4 regions of the Agrobacterium sp. 5Ca50 genome follow, and region 4 is predicted to be linked to each of the others. Evidence: riboswitches for the same ligand, from Rfam matches in the RefSeq annotation. Region 4 holds a riboswitch; each other region holds the start of a gene.

Region 1 (7,333 bases), 570 kb from region 4:
TTAATTTCAGTCGGCCTTACTGAAACGAAACATCTGCAAAAATCCCGATTGACAATCTTGTGATTCAGGAGCATCTAGTCGCCCATGATCAACAATCGCGCACCAATCTCCTGCACGTATTTTTGGGCCTACCTGTAAAGGGCGGCTCGACAGATCATAATGTCAACAAGCCGCCGTCAGGCGGCTTTGTTGTTTTTCAAACGTCCTGATGGCACCTCAAAAAACCCGAAGGACCGAAAAATGACCGAAGACAGTGCCATTACCCTTCCACGCCCCGCCGTTGTAACCATTCGTGGCGCACGCAAGGCTGACCTGCCACAGCTCAACGAAATGATCGCTTTGCTTGCCAAACATCACGGCGACGCATCGGTGATGACGCCGGAAAAGCTGGAACTCGACCTGTTCAGCCCTATTCCGTGGATTACCGCACTTGTTGCCGAAGCTGGCGACGAGTTGATCGGCTACGCCATTCTCGTTCCGCTCTACAGAGCGCAGGAAGCGCGGCGCGGCATGGAACTGCACCACCTCTACGTCCGTGACGGTCATCGCGGTCACGGTACTGGCCAGCATCTGGTATCGCGTGCACGCGATGTCGCCAAGCGTTGCGGCTGCGACTACCTTTCCGTCAGCGCCGCCACCGGTAATGTTGCTGCACATCGTTTCTACGAAAACATGGACTTCACACCGCGTCCGGTCACCGGCATGCGCTACATGCAGGCTATTGCGTAACGTTGGATTGCTGTCAGCAAGGACAAAGACAATGACCCGTATTGCAATTGCATTGACGCCCGAGTTCGCCGATTGGGAAAGCGCCCTGTTCAGTGCGGTGGCGCGCAGCTATCTGGGTGCCGAGATCATCATTGCGTCACCGGATGGTTCGCCCGTAACGTCAATGGGTGGCCTGAAAGTCATGCCCGATGTGGCCTATGGTGCACTTGATCCGGCCTTGATCGATGCACTGATTGTTCCCGGTGGCCTGAGTTGGGAGCGTGGCAGCGCGCCGGACTTCACGGAAATGGTGCAGCGGTTCCGGCGGGAGGGACGTGTGGTCGCCGGCATTTGCGCGGCCGCCAGCATGCTGGCCGGCACCGGCATTTTGAATGACGTTGCCCATACTGGCAACTCACTTGCCTCACACCGCGCCTATCCAGCCTATTCGGGTGCCGATTATTATCGCGACCAGCCCCAGGCGGTGCGCGACCAAGGCGTTATCACGGCAGCGGGAACCGCGCCGGTCAGTTTTACCACCGAGATCCTCAAGGCGCTTGACCTGTGGGGACCGGAAGCAGAATCAGAAATCAAGGCGTTTGCTGCCGAGCACCGCTGAGATAACTCAGCTGGCAACATCGCGGTCGAGAACCCGGCAAACACGCTGTGGACCCGACGCGATATCGTTACCCAATGCGCGACGAATATCCCGACTGTTCAGATGAAGGCTTTTATCCGCCGCCAGATTTTGTCGCTTGATCTTGTCGAGGGCGGCGGCTTCAAACGCAGCCTGATGCTCGGCAAAACAGGCAAGGCAGGCCTCGCTATCCGGTGATGCACCAAGCAATGCCTTGAAAGCAAGGCGGTGCACGGCGCAAGGCCCGCCATGCCCGGTAACAGAAAAGCGCAGCGCATCAAGCGCCACGCTCCATTCGGCAGAACCGGTGTTCACTTGGCCGCTTCAAAGCGCTTGAGGAGCGTGCCGCTCAAGGCACCTAGCAACACCCAGAAAACAAAGCTGGTGAGTGTGGCAAGGATGATGAAACGACGCTCCAGTGGCAGTGGTGCCAAAGCATGTTCGCCTTCCGGCGGCAACGGCGCACCAATGACATGCGGCGCAGCGATCAGCACGATGGCGAGAACCGCAGCCCATGGCTCACGACGGAAAGCCAAAAGCGCTAAACCACCTGCTGTTGCTACCGCAGTGCCAATCCACCAGGCCTGACGCGCGGCCAGTTCACCAGCCGGGCTTCCCGGCAATTCAGGCGGCAGACCGACCATCGGTGCCAGAGCCACGGCCGCAAAGCCGCCAAGCCCCCAGAACAGACCTTCACGCCAGCCAATATTGCTGCCCCGCAGTGAGATGAGGCCGGTCAGAACCAGTGCATAACCGATTGCCGTCAGAATATTGGCAGCAGCCGTGTAGGCATTCCGCTCAAAACCATCCGCCGGTCCCCAGGCTTCTTCGTCATGAGCGTGGCCAGCAGACGCAGCCGCTTCACCGGTTGCCGGTGCTGCGTCATGATTATGCCCGGCCTCACCGCCAGCCGATTCGAATGTCTCGGCATGCAGGATCAACGGTGTGGTGCCGACATATTGCATGAGGCTGACGGCAAGTCCGCAGATCAGCCCCACCAAAACGGATGTAAAAACGATATTACGAAAAGACGACATGCCGCTCTCCCTCAGTGGCAGGGAAAGGCGTTGACATGGCGCGTATCATGCGCGGCATTATGCACGGCCTCGATATGCGAAAAGCCGACAAAACCGATGATGAACAGGCCGCAGAACACGGCCAGAAGCGACTGGACTGCGCTGGCAGATTTGACAGATACCGCCTGCGTGGCGGCGTTGTTTTGGACAGACATGGTGAACCCTCTCGCTCAATGCATACGCAGTCTCAAAAACGGAACCGGCAGCGTATGCAATGGACACGCGGATCCGCAATCGACATCCGTCACCACGGGGAAGCACACGAAGAAAGAGGAAACCGCCGAAGCATTTCCGCAAAACCGCGCAAATTCCGGACACCCCGCCGGCATGGACACTCTCGCGATGGCAGGTCTCCTGGCTCACGGGTCGTAACCTGAAAACACCTTCCCGGTCTGTCTGTTTTTTCGCATCGATAGTGCAAAATCACTATGATTTCATATCGATGCGCCAGACCAGTGGCTCTTTGTTTTCAGGCTCTCCGTTCACAGTTGCGGGGGCAGCCACGAATGAGGACAATTCCCTATCGTGTTCCCTTTTCATCCCGCCGGAAAACCCGGCAAGGAACCATCACATCTTTGTTATCCGGCGCGGCACGGTTTGAGTCAATGGGCGACGTTTCAATCGGGCAATCAGTGTCGCTGCGTGACAAGGTGATTGTACCGTTAGAGCTGAAAATGCGGAAATCTAATCAAAGTTTTAACTAAAATTTGCCAGTGAATAGTTATAGACATTAACCAAGTTTGACAGGTGGAGTTATGGGGTTTGATCGCATTTTCAGCACGGAAGCCGCGGCTATCCTGTCTGCATTCAGCCGATCGCAGGCCATCATATCTTTTACACCCGACGGCATGGTGCTCGACGCCAACGAAAATTTCTGCGCGACGCTCGGTTACCGACTCGATGAGATCAAAGGCCGTCATCACAGAATGTTCATGCGCGCAGAAGACGCTGCCGCAGCAGACTACACGACGTTCTGGAAGGGCCTCGCTTCCGGCCAGTATGAGCAACGCCAGTTCCGCCGCCTGACGAAGAGCGGTGAAGAAATCTGGATCCAGGCCAGCTATAACCCGATTATCCGCGGCGGCAAGGTAGTCAAGGTGGTGAAGATCGCCACCGACATTACTGCCGCCAAGCAGGAGAGCGTGGAAAGCAAGGGCAAGATTTCCGCGCTGTCGCGCGCACAGGCCGTCATCGAGTTCAAGCCGGATGGCACGATCCTGACCGCCAATGAAAACTTCTGCTCGGCGCTGGGTTACAGCCTCCAAGAGATCAAGGGACGCCACCACAAGATGTTCTGTGAGGCCGACTATGTTGCCTCCAATGAATATGCCGGGTTCTGGCCACGTCTGGCTGCCGGTGAATTTTATGCCGACGAGTTCAAGCGCATTACCAAGGATGGCAGTGCCATCTTCATTCAGGCGACCTACAACCCAATCCTCAATGATGAAGGCAAGGTCATCAAGGTTGTGAAGTTTGCCACCGACGTCTCTGGTCGCGTACGGGCACTTCAGGAAGTGGGCGCTGGTCTCGAACGTCTGGCGGAATGCAATATTCGTCTGACAATCGACGACCCCTTCGTTCCTGAATTCGACCACCTGCGACACGACTTCAACCAGTCGCTGGCAAAGTTCCAGGAAACCCTTGAGCAGGTGCTGACCGAAACGGCCATGCTGTCCAGTAAAAGCGGCGAGATGCGCGCCAGTGCGAGTGGCATTGCCACCCGCTCCGAGCAGCAGGCGGCTGCTCTCGAGGAAACTTCCGCAGCCCTTGAGCAGATTACCGAAACGGTTCGCGAATCCACGGGCCGCACAGCCGAGGCCCGCAAGCTGGTTCAGGACGCGCGCATTGCAGCTGTCGATTCCGTGCAGGTAGTTGATGCAACGGTTGATGCCATGGCGCGCATTGAAACCGCATCACGCGAGATTTCCAAGATCATTGGCGTCATCGATGAAATCGCCTTCCAGACCAATTTGCTTGCCCTCAACGCCGGTGTTGAGGCTGCCCGCGCCGGTGAAGCAGGCAAAGGTTTTGCGGTCGTCGCGCAGGAGGTGCGTGAGCTTGCCCAGCGTTCAGCCTCCGCCGCCAAGGAAATATCCGGCCTGATCAAGAACTCGACCAATGAGGTCAATGAAGGCGTCAGACTGGTTGGCAAGACAGGTGATGCACTCAAGAACATTCAGGGCTTTGTGCAAAGCATCGAAAGCAATGTCGAGGCCATCGCGATTGGCTCCTCTGAACAATCCACGAAGCTGTCAGAGATCAATTCGGCAATCGGCTCACTCGATCAGATGACCCAGCAGAATGCAGCGATGGTCAGCAGCATGAGCGCCATTTCCGAAGCATTGGCCGAAGGTGCAGGTGAACTTGAACATCTCGTCAAGCGCTTCAAGCTTAACCGCCGCAAATGGCAGCGTGAGCCGGGCTCGGATGCGTCCAAGCTTGGACCCGAAGATCGCGGTTACGGGAAAAACACCATCTACCAGCCAAAGTCCGCCACCAAGGGACTGGCCAAGGCGTCGTAACAACAAAGGCAAGGATTGCTCCTTGCCTTTGTTCATCCGTCCGTACATCATTGATATTGCGGAATTTTGGACTGCCCGTTTCTCACGAGACGGGCAGTCGTTTTTGGTATCAACTCACACAGCTTTGCCGATACCAAAAAGAAGAGGCGTGGAAGCAGACAGCTGTTCGCGTGTTGCGGGGCGACCGAATAGGAAGCCTTGAACTTCGTCGCATCCTTCCGACAAAAGCACCTGCAACTGTTCGCGAGTCTCGACACCTTCAGCCAGCACCGCCACATCGAGGCTTTTGCCGAGTGCAACAATCGCCCGGACGAAAGCCTTGGACTGTCGGCTTTCCAGTTCATGTACGAAGCTCTTGTCGAGCTTGATCTTGTCGAACGGGAAGGAACGCAGTGTTTCAAGCGACGAATAACCGGTGCCGAAGTCATCAATCGCAATGGTTACGCCCATCGCCTTGATCTGGCGCAGGATATGCAGTGCGCGCGCCTTGTCGCCAATGATGGCGCTTTCGGTGACTTCAAGCTCAAGACGCGCAGCAGGCAGGCCAGTGTCCAGCAGGATTTCCCGGACCTTCTCGACCAGTATGACATTGTTCAATTGCAATGGGGACAGATTGACCGCAATCTTATGCGGGATGTCCCAATCTGCGGCCTCACGGCAGGCTTGTTGCAGCACCCATTCGCCAATCGCCGAGATCGCACCACATTCTTCTGCAATCGGAATGAAATCGACTGGTGAAACGAGACCTCTTTCCGGATGCAGCCAGCGCAGTAGCACTTCGTAGCCGGTGACCTCATCGGTCTTTACCGAACGCTGCACCTGATAGGTCAAGTAGAACTGCTTCTGCTCAAGTGCAGTCCAGATATCGCGGCCCATGGCCCGCCGTTCCCTGGCCGCTTCGTCCATCGCGGCTTCATAGAAGCTGATCTTCTGTTCGATGCTGGCCTTGGAACGGTACATAGCCATATCGGCATTTCTGAGCAACTTTTCCCGATCAGTAGCATCCTGCGGATAAATCGCCACGCCAAGGCTGGCACCCGGCATAATCTCGGTGTGAGAGAGTTCGATTTTGGTGGTCAGCAAGCGGTTCATGCGGCGGATGAATTCATCCAGCTCTGTCTGATCGTTGAAGCTTTTTATGGCAACAAATTCATCGCCACCCAGGCGGCCAACCGTTTCGCCAGTTAGCAGTCGTTCGCCCAGGCGCTTTGCCAATGTCACCAGAACGCTGTCACCTGCGGCGTGGCCGAGCGTGTCATTGACCTCTTTGAAATTATCGAGATCGACTGCGATAACGGCGACCTTTGAAGTCAGTGTATCGGCGTCTCGAATAGCGGCATCCAGCGTTTCGACAAATTGGCGGCGGTTTGGCAGACCGGTTAGGACGTCATGGCGAGCAAGATGGGCAATGCGGTTTTCAGATTTAACGCGTTCGGTAATATCCTCGACGGTTGTCACCCATGCACCTTGCACCGCCGGGCGATGAATGACACGCACAGTGCGTTCGTTCTGGATCGTGCGAATGGTCTCGCCACCTTCCGGCGCGCGGATCAGGTCGATATGGCCGTGATAAAAATCAGAGGCGTCGATCTTGCTGCCGGCATCATGGCCATAGGGCAGTTCGCAGATTTCCCGGAAGGTCTTGCCCACCAGATCCGCGTCATCAGGAATACCAACGATTTCATTGAGGCGTGTATTCTGCAGAACCAGCCGTTCGTCCTTGTCGAACAACATGATGCCATTGGCCATGTTGTCCAGAGCAAGCGCCAGATTGTCAGAAGCCTCCTGAATGCGGTTGGCAGCACGTTTCTGCTCGGTGCAATCCCGCGTGATCTTTGCGTACCCGGCCAAGGTGCCGTCATCAGCATAGATTGCATCAATTGCCACAGCCGCCCAGAAGGACGAACCGTCCTTGCGATAGCGCAGGCCCTCGGATTCAAATTTGCCTTTCGTCCGGGCTGTCTCAAGCGCCTTTTCAGGCAGTCCTGCGGCCCTGTCTTCCTGTGAATAGAATTTTGAAAAATGCTGACCGACAATTTCGTCTGCCGTGTAACCCTTGGCGCGCTCGGCACCGACGTTCCAGTTGCTGACCCGTCCCTCAGTATCCAGCATATAGATTGCGTAGTCGGTAACGCCCTGTACGAGGCGTCGGAAATTGGTTTCACCAGCTACCGTTGCCATTTCTGCCCGCATGGCAAACATTGCTGCCGTCAGCCCGGAAAACAGGAAGGACAGTGTCACGCAGGTGATGATGAGAACCATCACGCCCGCAGAGATGACGTTGCTGGCTGGCGCGGAGTAATCCGGCACAACAGTGATCGCGCCCATGGCGGTGAAGTGCATGCCAACGATTGCCAGCGTCAAAAGTGCGGCAGGCAGAATGACAGGTG
Region 2 (7,333 bases), on a different replicon from region 4:
ACGACACCTTCCGGGGCTGCATGACGCTTGTTGTTTGAGCTTTTAGTCGAAGCATAGTTTTCCCACAAAAATCGATGTCGGAATGCCGCAGCCCTGCGGTACAGTATTCCGTTTGTCCTTTCGTTCTAGGAAGTCCAACATGTTGAAAAACCTCAGCATCAAGTGGAAGATACTTTCCACCTTGTTCATGCTCGGCTTGGTTTCGTTTGGTGGTTTTACATTCATTACCGCCAAGTTCAGTGATGCAAACTCCAGCTACCTTGGCTTCATCGACAAGGAAGCAACCTCCGCCATGATGAGCGCCCGTGCCGCTTCCGGTATCTGGACGTCGGTTGTCTGGGCCGAACGCATGCTGCAAATGGATGCTCAGCATCCTGGCCTGCCGGAGATGCGTGAACGCTTCGCCTCCAACTTCAAGCTTGCCAAGGACCGTCTGGCCGCCGTGCCGGCGTCGGTTCCGAGCCGCAAGGACGATATCGAGAAGTTGCTGGCTTCGACCAACGAACTGCAGACCATGTATGAAAAAATGCTGCAGCTGCATTTCGGCGGCAATGGCGCAGAACTGCCAGCCATGCAGTCAAAGCTGGAAACACTGCTAAAGCAGGTTTCGGATCAGGCCGGTGCCAACAACACCGCACTGTCGCAGCTTTTGGACAATGGCAGCAAGTCGCTTTCCGCATCGATCGGCTCGACGATTACACAGAGCTTCATCTTTATGTGTGTTGGCTTGGTGGCGGCCGTTTGTTTTGCGATTTACGTCGCTCACGCCGGTATCACTGCACCGATGGTTCGTTTGCGCGAACGCATGCAGACACTGGCCAGTGGCGATGTGAAGTCTGAAATTGACGGCCTGGACCGCAAGGACGAAATTGGCAACATGGCGGCCGCCGTGGCCGTGTTCCGCGACAACGCCATTGAACGTGGTCGCCTGTCCCGTCAAGCTGATGAAGATCGCGTCAGCACCGAGAATGAGCGCGCTGAACGCGAGCAGCAGAAGGTCCTGGAAGCCGCAGAAATTCAGAAAGCCGTCGATACGCTGGGTGCCGCGCTTGGCAAACTGGCTGATGGCGATCTGGCTGCGCGTATTGCACATCCATTTAACGGCCAACTGGACACACTGCGTCAGAACTTCAACCATTCAGCAGAAAAGCTTGATCTGGCGATGCAGAGCGTTGGTACAAATGCCCGCGCCATCGATGCTGGTGCTAATGAAATCCGCTCCTCGGCTGACGACCTTTCCCGCCGCACAGAGCAGCAGGCTGCTTCTGTTGAAGAGACAGCCGCCGCTCTGGAAGAAATCACCACGACGGTCAAAGATTCCGCCAAGCGCGCAGAAGAGGCACGCCACCTGGTTTCCCGTACCCGTCAGGAAGCAGAAAAGTCTGGTGAAGTGGTGCGTGAAGCCGTCACCGCCATGGAGCAGATCGAAAAATCCTCCAGCGAAATCGGTAACATCATCGGTGTTATCGATGACATCGCCTTCCAGACCAACCTGCTTGCTCTGAACGCGGGTGTCGAAGCGGCGCGCGCCGGTGAAGCTGGTAAGGGTTTTGCTGTTGTGGCGCAGGAAGTTCGTGAACTTGCCCAGCGTTCCGCGAATGCCGCAAAGGAAATCAAGTCGTTGATCACTGCCTCGACATCGCATGTCGAAACCGGGGTTCACCTTGTCGACCAGACAGGCAAGGCGCTGGACGCGATCGTTTCTCAGGTTCAGGAAATCAACCAGCATGTTCACGCGATTGCTGAGGCAACCCGCGAACAGTCGGTTGGTCTTCAGGAAATCAACACCGCCGTCAACACCATGGATCAGGGCACGCAACAGAACGCTGCCATGGTCGAAGAAACAACGGCGGCAAGCCATGGTCTTGCAACGGAAGCCACGTCCCTCAACTCGCTGCTCGGCCAGTTCAGACTGACAGGCACCGGCGGTATGGCTGGTTTCGCAAGGCCTGCTGCTCCTCGCGCCGCCGCTTCGGTTTCGCGACCTGCTGCACCGGCACCGGTGGCAGCATCGACAAAGTCCAGGCCGATTGCTTCTCCAGCACGTGCACTGGGCAATAAGTTGGCGAGCGCCTTCGGTGGCGGTTCATCTGCCGCTGCGACTACAGCCAAGGAAGCGGACTGGACAGAATTCTGAGCCTCCAAGATTTTTGAGAATGAAAAATGCCGTTGCCTCAATCTCTGGGGCGGCGGTTTTCTTTTGTTCGGTCTGTCGCAATAGCCTTGACCTTGTCTGCCCCTTGGCCATAAGTGGCATCCGACGGTTCTCCAAAGGGTTGTACCTGGAGGGGATTAATAGGGAACATGGTGCGTTTCTGTTGAAGAAACAATGCCATGGCTGCCCCCGCAACTGTAAGCGGATTGCCGCTCATCCTTGTGGTGTAGCTCTTACACCATGCCACTGTGCCGCTGAGTGCACGGGAAGGCAGATGAACGGCGTGAATTCGTGAGCCAGGAGACCTGCCGTTATTTGTTAATCCAACGCACCGGGCGGGGTTGTCCGGAAAGGAATAGTCATGTTATTACATAACATATGCATTTGTTGCCTCCGTTCATTGCATTGTTGGGTTAACCGCGCGTCGTTTTTCTAAACGCTGCACAAACCGGGCAATTCATTCCCGTAATCTCAACTGCATTTCAAATATTTCCAATCGGAAGGCTTCCATGCGTGCCATCATAAAAACTCTCAGTGCTGTAACCGTTTTAGTTGCCGGGTTCTCTGGTAGTGCCCATGCGGCGACCCAATATCCGTTGACGGTAACCAATTGCGGTCAGTCGATTACGTTCGAAAAAGCACCAGCAAAGATCGTTTCGATCGGACAGGGCATGACCGAAATCCTGTTTTCCCTTGGCTTGGCAGACAAGATTGCCGGTACCGCTGTTTGGGTTGGGCCGGTTTTGAAAGAATATGAAGGCGTCAATGCGCAAATTCCGCGCCTTGCAGACAATGACCCCAGCTTTGAATCGGTTGTCGGCAAAGAGCCTGATCTGGTTGCTGCGGAGTTCGAATGGCACGTCGGCACGCAGGGTTCTGTGGGCAAACGCGAACAATTCGGTTCACTTGGCATCAATACCTATGTTTCTCCTGCAGACTGCGTGGCCAAGATCAATGCCGATGGTGGCGATGGCGTACGCAAAGAGCTTTTCACGATGGATCTGATCTATCAGCAGATCAGCGAACTCTCCGATATTTTCGATATCAAAGAACGGGGCGAAAAACTGGTCGCCGATCTGAGGGCACGTGAGGCCGCAGCCGTCGCGTCGATCGGCAACGCATCGTCGGCCAATCTTCCTGTTGTTTTCTGGTTCTCCAGCAAGGAAGTGAAGGGCGACGCCTATATTGCCGGTAAAAACAGTGCTCCGGCCTATATTCTGAAAACGCTTGGTGCAAAAAATGTCGTGAGCACGGAAGAAGAATGGCCGCTGGTCGGGTGGGAAACCATTGCCGAATCCAACCCTGCTGTTGTCGTGATCGCTACCATGGATCGTCGCCGTTATGCAGCCGATGATCCTGCGGTCAAGATTGACTTCCTGGAAAATGATCCGGTCACCAGCCACATGGATGCCGTTAAGAACAAACATTTCGTCATGATGGATGCACAGTCCATGAACCCGACCATTCGTACGATTGATGGCATTGAAATCCTGGCAAAGGGTATCCAGGCGCTCGGGATTTCCAAGTGACAGAAATGTCTGCACGTCGTTCAGCATGGTGGCTGCCTTTGGCAGCCACCGTCTTTTTTCTGATGCTTCTCGGCTTCATGATAAGTCTTGCCGTGTCGATCGGCGAAATTTCCATTCCGCTCGATACGACGGCTAAGGCCGTTATGAAACGCGCCTTTGGAATGCCGTTTGAAATCAGCCGCATCCATGAAGGCGTTATCTGGGACTATCGTCTGAGCCGCGCCTTGGTTGCGGCAAGTGCAGGGGCTGCGCTGGCGCTCTGTGGTGTGATCCTGCAAGCATTGCTGCGCAACCCTCTTGCTGAACCTTTCGTGCTGGGCATTTCCGCAGGTGCCTCAACCGGTGCCGTTTGTATTATGGTTCTGGGCATCGGTTACGGTGTTTTGACACTGTCTACGGGCGCATTTCTGGGCGCCGTCGTAGCGTTTCTTCTCGTGTCACTGCTTGCGGCCGGCGCTGGTGGCAGCAGCGACCGTATCATTCTTGCCGGCGTGGCCGGTTCGCAGCTCTTTAATGCGCTGACATCCTATATCGTCACCACATCTGCAAATGCAGAACAGGCGCGTGGTGTGATGTTCTGGTTGCTCGGTAGCCTGTCCGGTGTGCGCTGGCCGGACGTTTATCTCGCTGCACCCGTTGCATTGTTGGGTTTTGTGTTTTGTGCGGCCCATGCCCGGGCATTGGATGCTTTCATGTTCGGTACAGATACCGCCGCCGGACTTGGTATTCCCGTTCGTCGTGTACGCATAACTCTGCTTGGCGTGACGGCATTGATGACGGCAACCGTCGTCAGCATCGTTGGCTGTATCGGATTTGTCGGGTTGGTCATTCCCCATGCCGCACGGTTCATTGCTGGCTCCGGACATCAGCGTCTTTTGCCTGTGTCTGCGATGATCGGTGCCATATTCATGGTGGCAGCCGATATCGTGTCACGTATCATCATCCCACAGCAAATCCTGCCCATCGGCGTGGTAACGGCATTGTTTGGCGCGCCCGCTTTTGCCTTTATTCTCTACCGGGCACGGAGGGCCGCATGAGTATTTCGCTGGAAAAAGTTCACTGGGCCTCAGGCGGCAGTCTTATTGTCAATGGAGTAACTCTCGACGCTGCACCCGGCACGACGCTTGGCCTGCTTGGGCCAAATGGTTCGGGAAAATCCAGTTTGCTGCGGCTCATCTGCCGTATCCGCAAAGTCCAGAGCGGCGTAATTACGCTTGGCGGCGAGGACATAGCGACCCTTTCTCAGGCCCAGATTGCCAAAAGTACGGCCTTTGTCGAACAACAGGCAACGACGGAAATCCAGGTCCATGTGATCGATGTCGTCAAGCTTGGACGAACACCGCATCGCAGCCCGATTTCAATGTGGAGATCGGAAGATGAGGCCGCCGTACAGGATGCGCTGAGACATGTCGGCATGCTGGATAAAGCGTCTAGGCTTTGGCATACGCTGTCTGGTGGTGAAAAGCAGCGGGTTCATATTGCCCGGGCATTGGCGCAAACGCCGTCACAGCTTCTGTTGGATGAACCAACCAACCACCTCGATATTCAGCACCAGCTGGACATTCTGGCGCTGGTGTCCCGGTTGCCAGTAACGTGTATCGTCGCCTTGCATGATCTCAATCTTGCAGCGATGTTCTGCGATAATCTTGCGGTCATGCATGCAGGGGAGATCGTGGCTTTCGGGCCGCCAGAAGAGGTGCTGACGGAAACGCTCATTCGTGACGTTTTTGGAGTTAGTGCGCGTATCGAGCGATCATCTTACCATGGCCGTTGCCATATCCAGTATAAGACGGCTTGATCATGAGCATCGACAACTTCCATCTCAAGGACGATATCAGGGATTACTGGTCGAAACGGTCGGAAACATTCGATCTGGTATTTGGCCATCGCATTCCACCCGGACCGGAATTTGACGCGTGGCAGCAGCCAGTGCGCGACGCTCTGGGGGAACATCCATTATCCGTGCTGGAACTGGCCTGCGGCACGGGCGAGGTGACACGGCTTATTCACGACATTGGTCATGACGTGACGGCCCTCGATTTCTCCGAGGCCATGTTGTCAGTTGCGCGGCGCAAACATGTGGGAAAACCTGGTCTGCGTTTTGTGCTTGCTGATGCCGAAAACACGATGGAGCCTGACGACATCTATGATGCCATCGTGTGCCGTCATCTGGTCTGGACGTTGACGCAGCCTGAACAGGCGTTTCAGGAATGGCACCGTGTATTGAAGTCCGGTGGCCGTTTGCTGGTTTTTCACGGGGACTGGGCACAATTGACGCTGGTTGGTCGCATCGCGTCAAAGCTGATTGCGCTTCTTGGTCGGTTTTCCCCGCCCGATCCACATTACGACAGTGCTCAAAGCGCCAAACATAAACACATCATGGAGCAACTGCCGTTCGGGGACGGGCTTCGTCCTGAACGCATCATTCCACTGCTGAAGGGCGCCAGGTTTTCAGATATTCGCCTGCACTCGCATGAGCCGATTGCGGTGGCGCAGCGTAAGCAGGCGAAATTGTGTGATCGTTTGAGAACACGGCTTTATCGACGGTTTATTCTGACCGCGACAAAGCCGTGATGTTTAACCAAAGCGGCCGGCCCGGAATGGATCGATGGAAATTGACGGGTCTCGTCCGGCAACGAGATCGCTGACGAGTTTGCCCGTTGCCGCCGACTGCGTCAGGCCAAGATGCCCGTGCCCGAAGGCATAGATGATGGCGGGGCTTACCTTGGAGGCGCCGATAACCGGCAGGCAATCTGGCATGGATGGGCGGAAACCCATCCACTGTTTGCCGCCTTCGGTTTTCAGACCGGGCAGAAACTTTGCAGCTTTTCCCAAAAGTGCTTCGGAGCGTCGGTAATTCGGCGGCAGTGACAGACCGCCCAGTTCGACGGCACCACCCACTCGAATACCGGTGGAGAGCGGCGTCACGACAAAGGCGTGGTCATTGAAATAGAGCTGGCGGGTCAACTTGAAAGACTGGTCGGGCAGGGTTGTGTTGTAACCACGTTCTGTCTCAAGCGGCAGGTTTTCGCCAAGGCTGGCACCAAGGTTCTTTGACCATGCGCCACCGGCGACGACCACCTTTGCCGCGTCGACTGTTTTGCCGCCCGTCAAGGTCACGCGCGCCTCGTCGCCACGGGGCTCAAGACGTAGCGCTTCGCCCTCAATCAGCTTGCCGCCTCGTGCGATGACCAGTTCAGCAATCGCCTTGGTGAATTCGTATGGCTCGGAGACCTGCAGGCCGCCAGGTGTAAACATGGCGTGCTGGAATTGTGGTGCCAGACCCGGCTGCAATTCGTCGATCTCAGCGCGCCCAACACGGTTGAAGACAAAACCGGCTTTTTCCTTTTCCGCCCAATCGGCAGCAGCGGCATTGAAGCTTGCTTCACTGTCGTAAAGATCAAGCGTTCCGGTGTTGGTAAAGAAACCGGAGAGTTCGGGCATCGCGCGGATCACTTCCATCTCCGCGGCAGACAGTTTCATCATCGAGATCTGGGTTTTTAGGCCGTGCCGGAAGGCGGATTCGGAGCTCGCGCGCCAGAAACGCCACAGCCAGGGAGCAACCTTCAGGGCATAGGATGGTGGAACGCTTAACGGGCCCAGCGGATCGAAAAGCCAACGCGGCGCCTTTTTCATGAGACCCGGCGCA
Region 3 (7,333 bases), 1.5 Mb from region 4:
GCTGAACCACAGGCTGGAGCACCCGGACAGACGGCGATGGCAGATCGGGGATCTCTTGCCATTGTCACAAAACCAGCCGTGGCAGCATAGGAAAGCAACTCTCGGCAATCCGCTTCGCGGCCACAAAATATCAGTGAATGTGACGGCCCGGGCCTGACATTTGCCAACCCCAGAATGGTTGCCTGTTGAAAGAGCGATGCCAGAACGTCGGCCGAGATTTGCCCGAATGCCGGTGCAAGCCCGACGGCAAAGAAACCATCACCCAACGGCATCAGACCGTAAGGCAAATCTACGACGCATCTGGAAGCATCATCAATATCTCGGTCCAGCAACCGTTCAGCGCAGACAGCACGCACCGTTGACAAATCCAAATCACGTCCACGTGCATCTGGCCCGATTGTCGCAAGGTGCGAAAGCAGATCAATGACCACACAAGCAGCGTGTTCCTGGCGCAGCAAACCGGCCCTCAAAGCCTTATTTTCCGCGCCACCCAGCATCAATTGCCAAAATATGCCGTCATCTAGTGTGACAGCGTTCAGACGGATATCAGCGAGCAAATCACCGAGAATGACATGGCCGCCGCCATCAACGATAACCGACATCTTTGCCGCCAGCCTGTCGTGAAGATCAAGCTTTTCAGCCGATAAACGAATCCGGCTTATGATATTTCGTGTGTCCGCAATTGCGGTTTGGTCGATACCAGCCAGCGGCGACGTTTCAACGGCCAGGCCTTGGCGAATAGGCATGCCAAGCTGCAAAACATCACGCTCCAACCCAGTCGCACTTTGTACTGTCAGACCACGAAACTGAAGCCCGCCACGGGCGGTGATATCAACCAGACCATTGCCGTGCCGGGTGGCCAATGCGCAAAGTGTGACAAAATCCTGCGGAGACACATAACCGGTAAAGGCTACCCGAGACAGCAACCCGTCACCGGTCTGCATCGGTGCAGACAGTGCCGGACAAACACCGCGACGCGAAAATGGCTGTACATCGGAAAGCGGCAATGCACTCATGTTGCCACCCGCATCTGTCGGGGTGTGAGCAGCATTTCCAACTCCGCGTCCACGGCGTTACGACGGCTGTGCCAGAGATTTCGGCGGCGGGCAGAGATAAAGCGCTGCGCCATTAATTCTGCAGCCTGCGGATTTTCTTGCAGAATAAAATCCCGAACCGCCTCATCGCCAAAATAGGCATCATAAAGCGCCTCGATCAGCGATGACGGAACGACATGAGTGGTTTCAGCAAATCCTATCAGTCGATCAACCGTTTCGGCAAATTCGGCAGCACCACGCGGACCATGCCGCATTTGTCCGGCGATGAACCGTGGATTGACTGCGCGAGCCCGCACCACACGGGTCAAAGCTTGGGCGATGGATCTTGCCCTTGGGCGAGCCGGATCAGTGGTGTCCAGTGCCACGACATCTGCGGCTTGACCAAGTGCCGCCTTGGCTGCCGCAAAACCACCAATAAAGGCGACATCCGATGAACCATCGAGAAGATCGCGTCCAGGATCATCACCAGTATGGATCAGAAATTCAGCCTTTTTCACCTGACCAGCAAAGCCGGTATCAGCAAAGACATCCAAACCGTCGGCACCGCCAAAGGCATGGCTAGCAGCATCAAGATAGATTTGCCCCAATTCATCGCGCTCATCCCAGCGGCCATTTGCCAGTTTTTCTTCAATCCCCGCTCCATAAGTGCCGGGTGCAGAACCGAAGATACGCGAGGGAATACGACCCAGAGTGACCGCTTCCTCAGCCAGTGGATTATCGCCGGGCGCTTCTTCACGCTGCGCAATCGCCTTGGCCGCAGCATCCAGCAGCGCAATGAGAGCTGGAAACATGTCGCGGAACAGGCCGGAAATACGGAATGTAACATCCACTCTGGGACGTCCAAGCGCAGCCGGTGGCAAAACTTCGATCCCAGTCACCCGGCCAGTGGCAGGATCATAGATCGGCCTTGCCCCCATCAGATGCAGAGCTTGCCCGACATCCTCGCCACCATTGCGTAAGGAGGCCGATCCCCAGAGGTCGAAAACCAGATGTTTTGGCCAATCACCGTTGCTTTGCAGATAATGCCGCAACACCTCTTCACCCGCCATCCGGCCCAGTTCAAACGCCGTTGGTGTGGGCATGGTGCGCGGATCGGCAGCGTAAAGATTGCGCCCGGTCGGCAACACATCCAGCCTGCCACGCGCAGGAGCACCTGACGGGCCGGGAACTATGTGCTGGCCGTCCAGCGCTGCCAACAAAGCAACTTTTTCTGCGGTTGCACTTTGAGTTCTCAGCGGGTCCTGTTCACCATCCACCGCGCGCCCAAACACGTGCTGGCCATCCTTGATGGCAAAATCCTTGAGATCGCAGAGAAAAGCATCAATGCGCGACAGCGCGGTATCGGCATCGTCACCCAAGTCAACGCCGGCGTCAGCTGCCAGGCCCGTATCGCGCGCTTTTTCAACGATCAGCGTGGCCAGTCTATCGCGGCGGCGGCGGTCCAGACCATCGGCCTGCGCATATTCATCAACAAGCTGCTCCAGCGCCGCCTGATCTGGTGAGAGTCCGGCATCCACAAGTGCAGGCGGAATATGCCCAATGGTTACGGCAGCAATACGCCGTTTGGCGACGGCAGCTTCACCCGGATTGGACACGATAAATGGATAGATGACAGGCAGCGGTCCGGTAACAATTTCCGGAAAACAGGCTTGCGACAGCGCAACGGTTTTACCCGGCAACCATTCAAGGGTGCCATGGGCACCCACATGGATCACAGCATGCGCGTTAAGCTTTTCACGCATCCAGGCACCAAAAGCCACCAATGCATGACGCGGCGGCAAGGCAGGATCGTGATAATCAACACGCCGGTCTTCGTTGCGTCCGCGATCAGGAGCAAGTGCGACCGTCACCGCGCCGAAATGCGCTGCTCTAAAATGGAAATGACCATCAGTAACGACATCGTCCAGTGCCGCGTCACCCCAGGTGTCTTGTAAGGCCTGAAGGGCAGACGAGGGAAGGGATGCGCAAAAGGCGGCATAGTCAGCCTGCGAAAGATCAGCTGTTTCACCTTCAATACGATCCAGCAAACCGCGTGCGGTTTCAGGGATGTTTTCAACGCGGTAACCAGCATCACGCAGGTCACGCATCATCTCCAGCACGCTCTGTGGCACATCCAGACCAACAGCATATCCGGTTCGGCCCGGTGCGGCACCGGGATAGTCCGGCATCAGAATGAGGAGGCGTCGATCAGATGGTTCTGCACTCTTGAGCCGAAGAAAAGCTTGGACGCGTGCAGCAACCTGCTCGACGCGATCAGCCTCAGTGACGTTTACCAGCCCTTGCCCACCCTGCGGATCAAGCTGCTTGAACGAGATGGCCCCAGCCAGAATGCGCCCGTCCAGCTCTGGCAGCACCACATGCATGGCAAGATCAGACGGGTTGAGACCGCGCATATTGTCGACCCAACCATCATGACGTGTTGTCGCCATGATGACCTGAAAAACCGGAACGCCCAATCGGTCGAAAAGCGTATCGCCAACATCGTCGGTGTGGCTTGCAAAAGCAGTCGCAGCGATGATCGCTGCAGGTTCCAACAGAGGCAGCTTCTCCTCTAGAAACCGAATTGCCTCAGCGTCCTTCAGGCCGCTGACGAAAATCGGCAATGGCGCAAACCCACGCCTTTCCAAAGCCGCAAACAACGCATCGACAGGCGCGATATCCGCCGCCAGCAACATCGAGCGGTAAAACAACATTGGCAAGACAGGTGCATCGGGAGCAAAGCCATCCAATGCTCGCTCAAGATCGACAAACCCCTCACCGGGTCGGTAGAAGCCGGCCTTTGGCAACGGGTCTGGTACGATCTCTGGCCATGCTTGACCCTTGGAAAGGGCCGTTAGACCGGTCGAAAGCCGCGCCATATTGACAGCGCCGCCTTCGCGGAAAAATGACAGGATTGCCGAAAGAGTAGAAGCATCAACAGTCGATGCCGCTTCCAGCTTTTCGTCCCGTTCACTGCATTCACCGGGCAAAAGGACCAGTTTGATGCCACGTCGCCTAGCCATCAAACCAAGCTGATCGACACCGTAACGCCAACGATCTGCACCGCCGAGAATCCGGATAAGGATCAGTTTCGCCTTTTCCGCCGTCTTCTCAATCCAGAGATCGACAGACATGGGATGGCGAAGTTCGGACAGGTTGGCAGAGACGAGCGAGAGGGAGCCAGCACATGCCTGCGTCCAACCGCGCTCCAGACCTGCCAGATCGCTGCTAGAAAAAGATAACACCACCACATCCGCCTGTGGCTGGTTGAGATCAACCGGCTCGATCAGGTCGTCGAGAGACGAAGATGTGGTGGCGAGAATATGCATGGATCAGGCCGCAAGCATCTTTTCGATTTTTGCGCGATCGATACCCTTTTCACCAATAACCACCAGACGGCTGCGGCGGGTTTCGCCTGCTGCCCAAGGGCGGTCAAAGTAATGATTGACGCGCGAACCTACTGCCTGCACCTGCAGGCGCATAGGCTTGGCGGAAACCTCGACAAATCCCTTGATGCGCAGCACGTTTTCCGCAGCGGCTGTTTCAGCGATACGGGACGCCAGAGCTTCAGGGTCACTTACCGCGGACAATTCCACAACGAAGCTGTCGAACTCGTCGTGATCGTGGTCTTCTTCCTCATCGTGATGGGTATGGCGATTTTCAATGTCGTCTTCCACAGCAAGACCAAGACCGATCAGGACAGCGGGATCAATGGCGCCATTGGACGCTACAACGATCTTTGCAGCCTTGGGCAGATGTTCGCCAATATGCGCCTTGGCGCGTTCCAGACCTTCGGCATCCAGCAGATCGCCCTTGGTCAGGACGATAAGGTCAGCGCAGGCAATCTGGTCTTCGAACACTTCTTCAACTGGATCATCATGGTCAAGCGCCTCGTCATTGGCACGCTGGGCAGCAAGAGCATCCAGATCATGCGAGACCATGCCTTCTGCAAGTGCAGCACCGTCGGCAACAGCGATAACAGCATCCACCGTGACGCGGCTTTTGATTGCCGGCCACTGGAACGCCTGCACCAGAGGCTTCGGCAGGGCAAGGCCGGAAGTTTCGATCAAAATATGCTCCACCTTCGGCTGACGGCTGAGGATCTGCTCGATCGCTGGCTGAAAATCATCGGCAACCGTGCAGCAAATGCAGCCATTTGCCAGTTCAACGATATTTTCTTCCGGGCAGCTTTCGATACCGCAGCCCTTGAGGATTTCGCCATCAATGCCAACATCGCCAAACTCATTGACGATAATCGCAAGACGCTTGCCTTCCAGTTTTTCCAGAAGACCACGCAGAAGCGTGGTTTTTCCAGCACCCAGAAAACCGGTGACGATGGTGCAAGGGACACGGTCCAGCGAATTGCTCATGATTTTTCCTCTGTGTAATCAAATGGTGGAATACGGGCAATCATGCCGCGTTTCAAACTGTCGGGACGTCCGCGCCAAGGCATAAGACCGTCCGGCGCACTGGCAAGCAATTGCGCGCCGATCAGCAGGTCGTCAGCATCGTCTTGTGCAAGGCCGCCAAAAATATAGGACCAGCCATCAACACTGCGAATACTGGCGCTCAAACCACGCTTGCAATTGGCAAGACAATTGACGCTACGTACCTCGATGCCAACATCCTGGGCCTTCGCGATAGCGGCAGATGACAAAAGCGCGCCGGGTCGGGGATCGGCATTCGGATCGTCCTCGCTGCGACAGTTTCGGCAGACAAATACAACGACACCATCAGCGGTGCCGTTTTGTGTTTTACCGTCAAGGCAGGGTGACGTTGCCGTAATATCCAAATCCGTATTCGCTTTCCGCGCCTTCAAAAAAATCATGGGGTGCGGTTATCGAAAACGGCAATTCATCGCGATGAGAGCCAGATATTCGATCGGTTCGACTGACCGGAGCACCCCGCCCGACAGACGTATTTTCCTGAAACGGCAGGTCTCCTGGCTTGCGGCTTATGGCGCCCGTGTCGCCGCCTTCCCGAACATATGTCCAGTGGCGTTTCGGCGTGGGCTGACCGCTTACAGTTGCGGGGGCAGCCACGGAGTGGCCCGTCAAATCGGGGCGGAACCGTGTTCCCTCTTAGCTTTTCCCGTTGCCGGAAAAAGACCGTCAGTGATTTACACTTAGGCGCAACCGCTGCTGCGGTCAATGCAAAGCCCACATGCCGCCAGCATTGCCGGGTGAGGCAAATTGGCTATAGTTGCCGCTTCGCAAATAGCAGATAAGCGTTTTTAGACATAGCAATGACAGGAATACCGCCATGACCCGCGAGATTACCGAGACTGAGGCCGAGCGTCACCGCCAAAAAATGGTCAATCGCAAAGCCGTCCAGGATGCCGAAGTCGCGGAAAAAACGGTCGAAAAAGGGCTTTTGATCGTCAATACCGGACCGGGTAAAGGCAAGTCTACCGCGGCCTTCGGTCTGGCGCTGCGCATGCTTGGCAATGGCCGCCGCGTCGGTGTCGTGCAGTTCATAAAGGGCGCTTGGGCGACCGGTGAACAACAAGCCTTGACTCTGTTCGGAGACCGCGTCGAATGGCGCACCATGGGCGAAGGTTTCACGTGGGACACTCAAGATCTGAAACGCGATGTCGCCGCAGCCGCCAAGGCATGGGCGGAAGCAAAGACGCTTATGGAGGACAAAACGATCGGACTTCTTGTCCTCGACGAGTTGAACATTGCTCTCCGCTACGAATATCTTGACCTGAACGACGTGATCGAGACATTGCAGAACCGTAGCCCCGATTTGCATGTTGTCGTCACCGGCCGTAACGCCAAGCAGCCTTTGATCGATGCTGCTGATATGGTGACTGAGATGACGCTGGTGAAGCATCACTTCAAGGCTGGCGTCAAAGCCCAGGCCGGTATCGAGTTTTAGGATAAAACCACATGGCAGCACGCGTTCTGATGTTTCAGGGCACCGGCTCTGATGTCGGCAAATCGCTTATGGTCGCAGGCCTTGCCCGCGCCTTTGTCAAACGTGGCTTGTCGGTGCTGCCATTCAAACCTCAAAACATGTCCAACAATGCTGCTGTGACCGCTGACGGCGGTGAAATTGGCCGCGCCCAGGCGCTACAGGCGCGCGCTGCCGGCGTTCCTCTATCTGTTCACATGAACCCGGTGCTGTTGAAGCCGCAAAGCGAAACCGGTGCGCAGGTGGTTGTGCAGGGAAAGGTCATTGGTAATGCTAAGGCTGCCGATTACCAGCATATGAAGGCAGGTCTGATGCCGCATGTGTTAGAGAGTTTGGAACGTCTTAAGTCACAAGCTGATCTGGTGCTGGTCGAAGGTGCTGGC
Region 4 (7,333 bases):
GCCAGAACATCATCATCCGCAAAATCCGCAATGATCTGAGGGCCTATGGCTGCTCGAGCGGCAGCATTGTCGTTTACGGTGGTGAAAATGCCCAGCTGTGCGACCAGATTGAAGATGCGCTTTATGACGCCGAGGCGGAGCGTGACGAACTGCTTGTCAGCCGCGACCAGATGATAGCGCAGCAACGTAATCGCGGCGTTGACCGCGACCGTGTCATGGCAGCACTTGATGCCAATGGCTGCTTTGACGAGCGCCCGCAGTCTGCGGCCGCTAGCCCGAATGATCAGACCCAGGAATTTGCCCCACCCGGCATGATCGAGGTGGACCCGAACCGCCAGCCGGTGTTCACACCGCCAATGCAGGGCGGCCTTAGAACCCTGTGCGTACGCACGTGCGACGGCGCGTTCTTCCCGATTTCGTCCAATGCCTCACCGCTTGATTTTCGCCGTCAGGCCGCGACCTGTGAGCAAATGTGCCCCGGTTCTGAGACCGAGCTTTATTACCACTCCCTGCAAGGTCAGGAGAGTGCGGACATGGTTTCTGCCGAGACCGGCAAACCATACAAGGATCTGCCGACCGCCTTTGCCTATCGCAACACGTCAGCAGACACCCGCTCGCCGTCCTGCGGCTGCAACATGGCGTCTTATTTCGACCAGATGAAAAAACAGGAAGAGGCCAACCAGTCAAAACCCGCAGAACCCTATTCCGGCGTTACCGATATCAAGACGCCGAATGGCGAAAAGAAGCAGGCAGAACAACCGGTTGCCGCAGCTCCTGCCGAGCGCGACTATGATCCCAAAGATAGCAAAGTTCGGGTCGTCGGACCACAATTTCTGCCCGAGGAAACCAGCCGGATCGATCTGCACAATCCGGCTCTGCAAGGTGCACAACCGCAGCAGCAGTGATGCACGACGCCTTTCCTCACACGCGCCAATAGATTTAGCGACGGCCCCACCGATCGTGGAACACCAGATCTTCCAGCGGCAGTCTTTTGGCCCAGCCCTTCACGGCCAGTTCCGGCTCTCGGTAGAGTTCGGTCACAAAACCCAGACATAACCAGGCAACGATTTCGATATGGTCGGGTATGCCGAGAATGCGGCGTATGTCTGCATCATGGAAGATACTGACCCAACCGACGCCCACCCCTTCGGCACGGGCTGCAAGCCATAGGTTTTGGATGGCGCAGACCGTGGAATAGACATCCATACGTGGATTGTGGGTGCGTCCCAGAACAACAGTGCCACCACGGGTCGGATCGCAGGTCACGCAGATGCTGAGGGGCGCGGTTCGAATGCCCTCGAGCTTGAGGCTACGATAAAGGCTCTGCCTGTCATCTTCGAACAGCAGCGCCGCCTCCTCACTGGCACGGGCGAAAGCCTGCCAGGCGGCATCACGCACCGTCTGATCCCTGATCAGTGTGAAGTTCCACGGCTGCATGAAACCGACCGAGGGCGCGGCGTGAGCGGCAGCCAGCAGCCGCTGCACCAGATCATCCGGCAATGGATGGCTTTCAAACTCATTGCGCACATCACGGCGCGTCTCAATGGCCCGGTAAACGGCTGCCTTGTCATCACAGGAAAAAGCCCCGGCCGCGTGGCGGGCTTCAGAAAACGGATCGTCCTGCATCGTTAATCCCCAACAATGCCTATCGCCGGCAGATCCCGCAGAACCCACCAGGCAAACAACCATCCCGCCGTCCATACGGGCTGGTCTATGATGTCGGGCCGGTCTTCTGGCTTGGCATCGTCCTTCCGCTGCCGCCTTCCCGGAACATCCAGTGGCGATTGGTGCAGCAGATGTCCGCCTTACAGCGTTGGGCACGCTCCGGTCTTGCACCGGATTCCCGATTCTCCCGCACGTCGTGCAGGCACCTGACGGCAGTGCTTATGTCCGCTACATCGCGCAAATGCAAGCACGCGTGCATGTGGCGTCAGGTCGCCGGGAAATACCTGACATAGGCGAACTCATCGCCATCAGGAGACCAGTTGGGCGAGTTCATGGTGCCCTGCCCGCCAAACAGTTCAAACAGCGTCTCGACATTGCCGCCATCGGTATCCATCAACCGCACCCGCACATCGAGGTCACGGGGATGGTCAAAGACATCGGCGTCGTAGGACACGAACACCACCTTGTCGCCTGATGGCGACGGATGTGGAAACCAGTCTCCAAAATTACTGTCGGTTACGCGCTCGACGGATGAGCCATCAGTATTCACACGCCATATCTGCATCAGCCCGGTGCGGCTGGAATTGAAATAGATCCACTGGCCATCGGCGGAGTAATCCGGCCCGTCATTACGGCCCTCACCATGCGTAAGACGTGATTCAACTTCGCTCTCTATGTCCATGGAATATATATCAAAAACCTGATCACGAATGCCGCAGTAAGTGAATGATTTTCCATCCGGTGACCAGCCATGCCAATAGGATGGCAAATTGTGCGTCATCAGCCTTGGCGTGCCGCCGGACGACGGCAGCAGGTAGATTGCGCTCTTGCCAAACTCCACCTTGTCGGAAATGGCATAAAGCGAACCGTCAGGCGAAATGCCATGGTCGTTATTGCACAGGGTCGCAAAACCGGTGTCCACCTTGAGCGGTGTCGGATCACCCGAAAGCGACAAGCGATAGATCAGCCCATCGGCATTGAGCAGCAGATATTGACCATCCGGCGACCAGTTGGGCGCCTCAAACAGCGCCTCGGTCTGCCAGACCACACGCATCTGACGGGTGCGGATGTTGTAGATTTCGATGGAACTGCGCACGCATCCTCCCGGGATTGCTCATCAACAGGATTGAGCGGACATTTCATTTGCCTCGCCCGACACCTTCACATAATGATCCTAGTGCCGCAGGCACCGTCCTGCAAATTCAAATAAGGAGAACAGCAGCGTTTCGGCACCGTCCGTTTACCCTGCCCCGTTTCTCCCAGGTTCGAGGTTCTGCGATGAATTCCATCGCCGATCAAGGCATCCGTATTGGCCGGATTGCCGCCATGCTTCCCGTCAAGGACATTCAAAAGGCCCATGACTTCTATGTCGGTGTTCTCGGCTTCACCAAGGTCTTTGAAAACGGCAATCCCGTCGGTTTCATGATCCTGAAACAGGGCAATGCCGAGCTGCATCTGATCCTGCAGCCGTCACACAAGGCAGCCCCCTTCAACGTTGCTCACATGATGGTGAGTGACGTCGATGCCCTGCATACGCTGTGCAAACAACATGGCCTGCGCATCATCAAGGGTCTGCAGGACAAGGATTACGGCCTGCGCGCCTTTGTTTTTGAAGACCCGGATGGCAACCGCATCGATGTCGGTCAGGTGATTTAGGGACGGGAATGATGTCGCGCCGACGCGCTCCGCTGGATCTCTGTGACAAGCATAGAGACGACGAGAGTCGTGTTGCAGCCATACACGGCAACACAGCATACAAAAACGGCGCGGTTTGATCCGCGCCGCTCTTATCTCTACCGATCTCTGAACCGGTTGGTGATCGGGTAACGGCGATCACGCCCGAAGTTCTTCTTGGTAATCTTCACACCCGGCGCAGACTGGCGGCGCTTGTATTCCGCAAGATAAAGCAGATGCTCGATGCGGTGTACGGTCGTGACGTCATGGCCGCGCGCCACAATGTCATCCACCGACATTTCCTGCTCCACCAGGCATTCTAGGATATCATCCAGCACCGGATATGGTGGCAGTGAATCCTGGTCAGTCTGGTTTGGACGCAGTTCGGCCGATGGCGCCTTGGAAAGGATGTTCGCCGGTATCACCTCACCGGACGGACCAAGCGCGGTTGGCGGCACATGTTCGTTACGCCATTTCGAAATGGCGTAGACCTGCATCTTGTAGAGGTCCTTGATCGGGTTGAAGCCGCCATTCATGTCGCCATAAAGCGTGGCGTAGCCCACCGACATCTCGGACTTGTTGCCGGTCGTCACCACCATGGAGCCAAACTTGTTGGACACCGCCATCAGGATGGTGCCACGCGTGCGGCTTTGCAGGTTTTCTTCGGTAATGCCCTCTTCGGTGCCCTCAAACAGTTCGGCAAGCGACGACAGGAAACCTTCCACCGGTTCGACAATCGGCACAATGTCGTAACGGCAGCCCAGCGCCTTGGCGCAATCGGCAGCGTCTTTCAGCGATTCATCCGACGTATAGCGGTATGGCAGCATGATGCAGCGAACACGCTCTTCACCCAGCGCATCGACCGCAATCGCTGCGCAAATGGCGGAATCGATACCACCGGACAGGCCAAGCACGACGCTCTTGAAGCCGTTCTTGTTGACGTAGTCGCGGAAGCCCAACAGGCAGGCGCGGTAATCCGCTTCCTCGCCCTCGGGGATTTTCGACATCGGGCCGCTGTGGCAGTGCCAGCCGTTTTCGGTGCGCTTCCAGTCGGTGACGGCAAGTGTCGCCTCAAACTGGCTCATCTGAAATGCCAGACTCTTGTCGGCATTCAGTGCAAAACTTGCGCCGTCGAATACCAATTCGTCCTGCCCGCCAAGCTGGTTTGCAAAAATCAGCGGCAGGTTGGTTTCTATAACTTGGCGCAGCGCCACCTGATGGCGCACTTCCACCTTTCCGCGATAGTAGGGCGAACCGTTGGGCACCAGCAGCAATTCAGCACCGGTTTCGGCCAGCGTTTCGCACACGCCCATGTCGTTCCAGATTTCTTCGCAAATCGGGATACCGAGCCTGACACCACGGAAATTGACGGGACCGGGCATTTCGCCGGCCACGAATACACGCTTTTCGTCAAACTCGCCGTAGTTCGGTAGGTCGATCTTGTCGCGCAGCATCAATATCTTGCCGCCGTCCAGCACGGCGACCGAGTTGTGGCGGCCAAGTTCACCCTGTCTGGGGAAACCGACAATGACGCCGGGACCGCCATCGGCGGTGTCTGCCGCCAGATCTTCAACCGCCTTCAGGCAGGCGTTGAGAAACGCCGGCTTCAAGACCAGATCTTCCGGCGGATAACCTGAAATAAACAGCTCGGTCAGAAGCAGAAGGTCGGCACCCTGGTTGGCCGCATCTGCCCTTGCCTCACGCGCCTTGGCGAGGTTGCCCGCCACGTCGCCAACCGTTGGATTGAACTGCCCGATAGCAATTCGAAGAGTATTCGGTGTGGTGTGTAAGTCGCTCATACATAACCATTTAACGTGTGGCGTCTTACTCCGCAATCAGTGATGAGAAGCACAGGCGCGGTCACGTAAATTTCATCCCGAAACACTGTGCATTTTCAACAGTTCATGTCGCGTTCATGAAACTTATGTGACAGTTACATGACAAATTGACGACAGATCTTTTCATGATTCTGTGACCATACCGCCGGAGTGACGACATTGAGTAAATCGGTTCCCGAGATCGAGGAAACCGAGAGGGCTGCTTTTGCCCTTTCAACAAGAAGTATCAAGCGCATAACGATGCTGCTGGGCGAAGCGGTTTTCGTGGTGAATACGCTGCTTGGCGCGCTGCTTCTGGTCGTTCTCCTGGAATGGATTGCCCGCGGCACGCTGACCGATGTCGGCACATTTTTGACCTCGACCGCACGGCCCGGCATGACCACGGTTGCTGCGGTCTTTTTGGCGATGATTGCCCTCGACGCGCTGTTTGGCCGCCACTACCAGTCGTTTATCATTGCGGTACCGGCACTGCTCATCCCGGCCCTCATTTCCAGCCAGAAGCAGTTCTACCTCTCTGACCCGCTCTACCCCTCCGACATGCTGTTTGGCCGGCAGATTTTCCAGTTGCTGCCCGCCATGTTGCAGGCACGGCCGCTGGCAGCGGTCGGTGTGTTTGCCGGTCTGGCCATTGCCATTGTTGCCATCGTTTTTGCAGCCCGCTTCATCTACAAGGCGTCGCCTGCGCTGCCACTCACCGGCCGTCTGTGGCGCCTGGCGCTTGCCGTTCCGGTTCTGGCCGGTCTCGGTTCCCTGATGGAATATTCGCAATATTCCTGGATCCGCGATCGCCTGAACATTATTCCGATGATGTGGGACCAGAAGGAAAACTATCGCCATAACGGTTTTGTCATGGCCTTTACCTTCAACATTCCGATGGCCAATGTCTCGGCACCAGACACCTATAATGCTGACAATATTGCCGATATCTATGCCGACGGTTCGGCCTTTGCCATCAATAACAGCAAAAGACCTGACGTTATCGTCATCATGAACGAGTCGCTGTGGGATCCGCGCAAGCTCTCCAACGTCTCGCTGACGCCAGACCCGATGCCGACCATTCGCGCCACCCAGTCCGGCAATGTGTTTTCGCCGGAATTTGGCGGCATGACGGCCAATGTGGAATTTGAAGCGCTGACCGGCTTCTCCAACGCCTTCCTGCCCTATGGCAGTATTCCATACCAGCAATATATACGTGGGCCTGTTCCTTCGCTGGCGACCTTCTTCCGCGCTGAGGGTTATTCGGCCATTGCCATGCACCCGTTCCAGGAATGGTTCTGGAACCGCAAGGAGGTCTATAAGTCGTTTGGCTTTGAAGAGTTCCGCTCGGAAGAAAACATGCCGACCATGGAAAAGCGCGGCATCTTCGCCTCTGACGAGGCGCTGTTCGAGCAGATCATGAGCACGGCCGATAACGCGCAGAACCCGCTGTTCCTGTTTGCGGTGACGCTGCAGGGCCATGGCCCCTATGAGGCTAACCGTTACGCCAACAATTCCATTCGCGTTGATGGCAAGGGCAATCTTTCGCCCGGTGCCGAAGACGCGCTGGCGACGTATGCGCAAGGCGTGAATGAGTCCGACAAAAGCATTGCGCGCCTGATTGACTGGGCCAAGAAACGCAACCGCGAAACCATCATCGTGACCTTTGGCGATCACCTGCCACCGATGGGTCAGGTCTATGTCGAAAGCGGTTATATGCCGGGCATGGTGGCGACACGCCGTGCACCTCTTGAGGTGATGAAGCGCGAACATGAAACACCTCTGGTAGTGTGGTCGTCCAAGTCAGGTACACGCAAAAACATCGGCTCTATCAGCCCTGCCATGTTGCCGTACCACGTGCTGAAAACTGCCGGCATGGATGATCCTTTCTACACCGGCATGCTTGGCCGTGTGCAGAAGCAATACCCGGTTGTGGACCGTCACATGCTGGTGGATGCCAAGGATAACGGTATTGCCGACTGGTCGATCTCCTCCCAGTCGATACCCGACATCATCAGGGACTACCGTCTGTTGCAATACGACATGATGTTTGGCGAGAAATACGGCAAATCGCGTTTCTTCCCCGGCTTTGACTGGCTGAACAATGCAGATAGCTGGGGCGAAACACGGACAACCGCCGAAAGCAGTTGAACGAACACCCGGCAAACGCTTATCTCTTC

Evidence for each region. Region 4 has a riboswitch for cobalamin ahead of bluB (5,6-dimethylbenzimidazole synthase). Riboswitches for the same ligand answer to the same signal wherever they lie in the genome.
Region 1: another riboswitch for cobalamin. It lies ahead of ACZ5FM_RS03100 (CbtB domain-containing protein); the one in region 4 lies ahead of bluB (5,6-dimethylbenzimidazole synthase).
Region 2: another riboswitch for cobalamin. It lies ahead of ACZ5FM_RS21320 (ABC transporter substrate-binding protein); the one in region 4 lies ahead of bluB (5,6-dimethylbenzimidazole synthase).
Region 3: another riboswitch for cobalamin. It lies ahead of ACZ5FM_RS16305 (DUF1636 family protein); the one in region 4 lies ahead of bluB (5,6-dimethylbenzimidazole synthase).

The regions. Positions count from the first base shown of each region.
Region 1 is NZ_AP026438.1:643,567-650,899, reverse strand. Features, by position in the region: gene ACZ5FM_RS03125 (MerR family transcriptional regulator) at 1-4, shown strand, start outside; gene ACZ5FM_RS03120 (GNAT family N-acetyltransferase) at 241-729, shown strand; gene ACZ5FM_RS03115 (type 1 glutamine amidotransferase family protein) at 761-1,327, shown strand; gene ACZ5FM_RS03110 (hypothetical protein) at 1,334-1,660, opposite strand; gene ACZ5FM_RS03105 (CbtA family protein) at 1,657-2,382, opposite strand; gene ACZ5FM_RS03100 (CbtB domain-containing protein) at 2,394-2,576, opposite strand; cobalamin riboswitch at 2,749-3,005, opposite strand; gene ACZ5FM_RS03095 (methyl-accepting chemotaxis protein) at 3,177-4,943, shown strand; gene ACZ5FM_RS03090 (bifunctional diguanylate cyclase/phosphodiesterase) at 5,058-7,333, opposite strand, start outside.
Region 2 is NZ_AP026439.1:830,302-837,634, forward strand. Features, by position in the region: gene ACZ5FM_RS21315 (methyl-accepting chemotaxis protein) at 140-2,137, shown strand; cobalamin riboswitch at 2,245-2,482, shown strand; gene ACZ5FM_RS21320 (ABC transporter substrate-binding protein) at 2,665-3,684, shown strand; gene ACZ5FM_RS21325 (FecCD family ABC transporter permease) at 3,690-4,721, shown strand; gene ACZ5FM_RS21330 (ABC transporter ATP-binding protein) at 4,718-5,482, shown strand; gene ACZ5FM_RS21335 (class I SAM-dependent methyltransferase) at 5,485-6,258, shown strand; gene ACZ5FM_RS21340 (NAD(P)/FAD-dependent oxidoreductase) at 6,262-7,333, opposite strand, start outside.
Region 3 is NZ_AP026438.1:3,392,316-3,399,648, forward strand. Features, by position in the region: gene cobG (precorrin-3B synthase) at 1-1,016, opposite strand, end outside; gene cobN (cobaltochelatase subunit CobN) at 1,013-4,363, opposite strand; gene cobW (cobalamin biosynthesis protein CobW) at 4,367-5,404, opposite strand; gene ACZ5FM_RS16305 (DUF1636 family protein) at 5,401-5,826, opposite strand; cobalamin riboswitch at 5,950-6,162, opposite strand; gene cobO (cob(I)yrinic acid a,c-diamide adenosyltransferase) at 6,297-6,914, shown strand; gene ACZ5FM_RS16315 (cobyric acid synthase) at 6,926-7,333, shown strand, end outside.
Region 4 is NZ_AP026438.1:1,210,795-1,218,127, reverse strand. Features, by position in the region: gene ACZ5FM_RS05800 (DUF2865 domain-containing protein) at 1-905, shown strand, start outside; gene bluB (5,6-dimethylbenzimidazole synthase) at 940-1,626, opposite strand; cobalamin riboswitch at 1,706-1,890, opposite strand; gene ACZ5FM_RS05790 (TolB family protein) at 1,931-2,761, opposite strand; gene ACZ5FM_RS05785 (glyoxalase superfamily protein) at 2,944-3,321, shown strand; gene ACZ5FM_RS05780 (NAD+ synthase) at 3,459-5,138, opposite strand; gene ACZ5FM_RS05775 (LTA synthase family protein) at 5,337-7,304, shown strand.